2 regions of the Plantactinospora sp. BB1 genome follow, and region 2 is predicted to be linked to the other one. Evidence: riboswitches for the same ligand, from Rfam matches in the RefSeq annotation. Region 2 holds a riboswitch; the other holds the start of a gene.

Region 1 (2,373 bases), 1.7 Mb from region 2:
CGCGCTGCCGGTTCGGGTCGCCGCCGAAGACCTCGCCGAGCTGGTTGAGGATGCCGCGCTTCTCGGCGAAGACGTAACTCCGCTCCAGGTCGAGGTTGACCTCGCCGAGCTGCGGTGCCGGCAGCTTGATCTCCACCGACTTCCCGTCGGCGGAGACGACCACCGCGTCGTCGCGGAGCGTTCCGAAGTCGACGTACGCGTCGACGGTGCCGGCCCCGACGAAGAGGGTGCGCTCGCCGAGCAGGAACTCCGGAACGTACTTCCGGTTGTTCTCCAGGTCGACGACGACCTCGAAGTTCCCCTCCGCCGCGACGTAGCGGCTGAGGTCCTGGATCGACTTGAGCAGCGGCGGCTGGCTGCGGTCGGTCTGCTCCTTGGCGAACGGGTTGCGCCAGTCCGGCAGGATCCCGCTGACCTGCACGCCGAGCACCAGTACGGCGACCACGCCGATGATGCCCACCAGGACGAAGACGCCGCGACCCCACCGGCCGCCGCCGGTCGGCTCCGGATCGGACCGCTCCGGCCGGGGCTCGTCGGCGTCGAACGGCCGGGTGTCGTCGTGCGCCGTGCCGTCGGACCAGGGATCGGCCGGGCCGGGGGGCGTGGCCTGCCCCTTCGCATAGCCGGGAAACTCACGCGTGGGCTGGTTGACATCGCCTTCTCGGGACATCCGCCCTCACCGTCCTTGTCGAAGGAGCACCTGGAGAAAACGGTACGACTCCGGTACGACACCCGCGAGTCGAACCGGAGGGACGCGGGCCGGGCTCACGTCTGCCCAGCTCGCGACGGCGGCAGCCGAGCACGACCGCCGATGGGGGCGGGCCCGGAGGTAGGCTCGGCGTGGCGGTGGTGACTGGCGTCGGGTGGAGCACCACCGGGAAGCGACCGCCGGGCTCGACTCCGTCGCCGTACGCCTGGGCGCCGGGGCTTTCCACGTCGAGAGGAAGCCCCGTGACCGTCTCCGAGACCCCCACCGACGCCGAGGTACGCACCGCCCGGCTGCTGCCCGGCGGCCCCGTCGCCGAGGCGGTCCTCGCCGACGTCGCCGCCCGGGTCGCCGCGCTGCGCCGCTCCGGTGTCGTGCCGAGCCTGGCGACGATCCTGGTCGGCGACGACTCCGCCAGCGCCGGCTACATCCGGATGAAGCAGCAACGCGCCGCCGACCTCGGCTTCGCGTCGCCGCACACCCACCTGCCCGGCACCGCCGGCCAGGCGGACCTGCTCCGGGCGATCCGCGAGTTCAACGAGGACCCGGCGGTGCACGCCATCCTGGTGCAGCACCCCGTCGGCCACCTCGACTACCAGGCGGCGATCGCCGCGATCGATCCGGCCAAGGACGTCGACGGGCTGCACCCGGAGAGCCTGGGCCGGCTCGCCGCCGGGCTGCCCGGCCCGGTCCCGTGCACCCCGGCCGGGATCGAGGCGCTGCTCGCCTTCCACGAGATCCCGGTCGCCGGCCGCGACGTGGTGATCCTCGGCCGGGGTACGACCCTGGGCCGGCCGCTGTCGCTGCTGCTCGGGCAGAAGCGGCCCACCGCCGACGCGGCGGTGACCGTGGTGCACAGCGGGGTACCCGGCTGGGAGCGGCACACCCGGCGGGCCGACATCGTGGTCGCCGCGGTGGGCGTACCCGGGATCGTGCGGCCGGAGCACCTGCGGCCCGGCGCGGTCGCGATCGGCGGCGGGGTCCGTTACGCCGGACGCCGGCTGCTGCCGGACCTCGACGAGTCGTGCGCCTCGGTCGCCGGGGCGATCACGCCCCGGGTCGGCGGGGTCGGCCCGACCACCGTGGCGATGCTGTTCCGCAACGCCGTCGAACTCGCCGAGCGGCGGAGCACCACTTCGGCAGGTGATCCGGGACACCGGGACCGCTAGGTTCGAGGTGCAGCGAATCGACGGCGGCCAGCGTTAGGAGCCCGGAGGAGGAGCCTGTGGCCCACGGTGCGTTCAGCGACGCCGAGGAGTTCGCTCGGGCCCGGCTGGACGCTTTGCGGCGGTTCGCGTACCTGATCAGTGGCAGCGCGGCCGAGGCGGACGACCTGGCCCAGATCGCGGTGGTCGAGGTCTGGCAGCGGTGGCCGAAGGCCGGGCAGAATCCCGAGGCGTACGCCCGGCAGGTGATCGTGACCCGCAACGTGAGCCGGTGGCGGCGGTGGCGTCGTGAGGTGCTGACCGACGACGTCGACCACCGGTCCGACGATCCGGCCGCGACCGCGGTGGGCAACGGCGCGCTGTGGCAGGCGTTGCAGCAGCTCGGCAAGGCGGAACGGACGGTCGTGGTGCTGCACGTGCTGTACCGCTACACGTTCAGCGAGATCGCCGGGATCTGCGACGAGCCTCCGGGCACGGTTTCCAGCAGGTACGCGAGGGCCA
Region 2 (2,373 bases):
CGGGTCAGCCCAGGTCGACCAGCGGATACAGCGGATAGTCCGCCAGCAGGTCGGCGGCCTGCCCGGCCACCCGCCGCGCCACCGCCCCGTCCAACACGTACCGCGCCTTGGACGGGGCACCGTCCGGCCCGACCCCCGGCCGGGTCGCCGACAACACCGTGTGCAGCAGCCCCGCCACCTCGTCCATCTCCGCCACCCCGAGCCCCCGGGTCGTCAACGCCGGCGTGCCGAGCCGGACACCCGAGGTGTACCAGGCACCGTTCGGATCCCGGGGCACCGAGTTCCGGTTCGTCACGATGCCGGCGTCCAACAGCGCCGCCTCCGCCTGCCGCCCCGTCAGCCCGTACCCCGACACGTCCACCAGCAGCAGATGGTTGTCCGTACCCCCGGTCACCAGCCGCGCCCCCCGACGCAACAGCCCCTCCGCCAACGCGACCGCGTTCTGCACCACCCGGCCCGCGTACGCCGCGAACTCCGGCCGCCGCGCCTCCGCCAACGCGACCGCCTTACCGGCGATCACATGCGGCAACGGACCGCCGAGCACCAACGGACAACCCCGGTCCACCTGGTCGGCCAACTCCGGACCACACAACACCATGCCGCCGCGCGGACCCCGCAACGACTTGTGCGTCGTCGTCGTCACCAGATGCGCGTACGGCACCGGATCGAAGTCACCGACCAGCACCTTCCCGGCGACCAGCCCGGCGAAGTGCGCCATGTCGACCAGCAGCGTCGCACCGACCTCGTCGGCGATCTCCCGCATCAGCCGGAAGTTCACCCGCCGCGGATACGCCGAATAGCCGGCCATCAGGATCAGCGGCCGGAACTCCCGGGCGATCCGGCGCACCTCGTCGTAGTCCAGCAACCCCGTCTCCGGATCGGTACCGTAACTACGCTGGTCGAACATCTTGCCGGAGATGTTCGGCCGGAAACCGTGGGTCAGGTGCCCGCCCGCGTCCAACGACATGCCCAACATCCGCTGGTCACCCAGCTCCCGGCGCAACACCGCCCAGTCCGCCTCGGACAGCTCGTTCACGTGCCGCACCCCGGCCCGGCGCAACGCCGGCGACTCCACCCGGTCCGCCAGCACCGCCCAGAACGCCACCAGGTTCGCGTCGATCCCCGAATGCGGCTGCACATAGGCGTGCGCGGCCCCGAACAACTCCCGGGCATGCTCCGCCGCCACCGACTCCACCGTGTCGACGTTGCGGCAACCGGCATAGAAGCGGCGGCCGACCATGCCCTCCGCGTACTTGTCGCTGAACCAGTTACCCATCGCCAGCAGCACCGCCGGGGACGCGTAGTTCTCCGAAGCGATCAACTTCAACGACTCGCGCTGGTCGGCCAGTTCCGCACCGATCGCGTCCGCGACGCGGGGCTCGACCGCACGCACCACGTCCAACGCCGCGCGGAACGCGACGGACTCGGTGGAACTCGTGCCGACCGGAAAGACCTGATTGGCCATGGCAGCCTCCTGGGCGAAGAAAATCGGCCCAGGCGCACGGCACACGTCACTCGACGGGACCGCTTCCCGATGGTTGACCCCATCCCAGCACGCCAGTCACGGTCCGGGCCGAGCCTACCAACCCGACCGGCCCGGACGGCGAAGGATCAACCCGCGTCGCGCAACTCCGCCAACCGCGCCTCGATCTCCGCCAACTCGGCCCGCAACTTCTCCGCCTGCTGCTCGGCCTCCCGCCGCTCCACCGCCATGATCTGCTCCACCGCCTCGTGCACCCCGGGAACATCGATCAACGCCACCATCTTCAACGCCTCGGCCGGCTTGATCACGTACGGCTTCGCCAGCGACTTCGCGCCCTGCGTCGCCGCCAGCGTCCACTCGCCGTCCGCGTACGTCAGGGTGACCGTCAACCCCGCCGGACCCTTCGGCTTCGCCGCCTTCGTCGCCCGCCGGGCCGGCTTCGCCTCACCCTCGCCGTCCGCCGGACGGGCCGGGGGAGTGTCCACTGCGGTCACTGTTGCCTCCTCGCGGGGCGCCGGAACCGGCTCCCTGACAATCTTGAACTCTGGTTCGGGGACCGGCTCCGGCTCCGGTTCCGGCTTCACCGGCGCCCGCCGCGTCGCACCCTTCGGCGCGACAGCCAGATCACCGGGGGAGAAGGGCAGCTCGTCCCGACCGAACCGGACCACCACCCACTCCTCGGAGACCTCCGGATCGGTCAACTCCACCACCTGACCGAGCTGACCGGCAATCTGCCCCGCCGCCTCGGTGAACATCACCTTCGGCTTCCGGCCCGCCGCCAACGCGTCCCTGATCTGCTGCAACTCCTCGGTGGACAACCCCTGTTGAGCGGTACGCGCGGCAGCCATCGGATCCCTCTTCCGTACACCTGTTTGATTCATGACTTACTA

What was found. A riboswitch is a leader RNA that binds a small molecule or an ion and turns the genes downstream of it on or off. The one in region 2 is predicted to bind ZMP and ZTP.
Region 1: it holds a riboswitch for ZMP and ZTP, as region 2 does, so the genes downstream of both, C6W10_RS29290 (bifunctional 5,10-methylenetetrahydrofolate dehydrogenase/5,10-methenyltetrahydrofolate cyclohydrolase) here and C6W10_RS00205 (glycine hydroxymethyltransferase) in region 2, are expected to answer to the same signal.

What each region holds. Positions count from the first base shown of each region.
Region 1 covers NZ_CP028159.1:6,710,480-6,712,852, reverse strand. Annotated here, with positions in the region: gene C6W10_RS29295 (DUF4230 domain-containing protein) at 1-670, opposite strand, end outside; ZMP/ZTP riboswitch at 840-927, shown strand; gene C6W10_RS29290 (bifunctional 5,10-methylenetetrahydrofolate dehydrogenase/5,10-methenyltetrahydrofolate cyclohydrolase) at 952-1,875, shown strand; gene C6W10_RS29285 (RNA polymerase sigma factor) at 1,932-2,373, shown strand, end outside.
Region 2 covers NZ_CP028159.1:38,722-41,094, forward strand. Annotated here, with positions in the region: gene C6W10_RS00205 (glycine hydroxymethyltransferase) at 5-1,465, opposite strand; ZMP/ZTP riboswitch at 1,485-1,575, opposite strand; gene C6W10_RS00210 (hypothetical protein) at 1,612-2,331, opposite strand.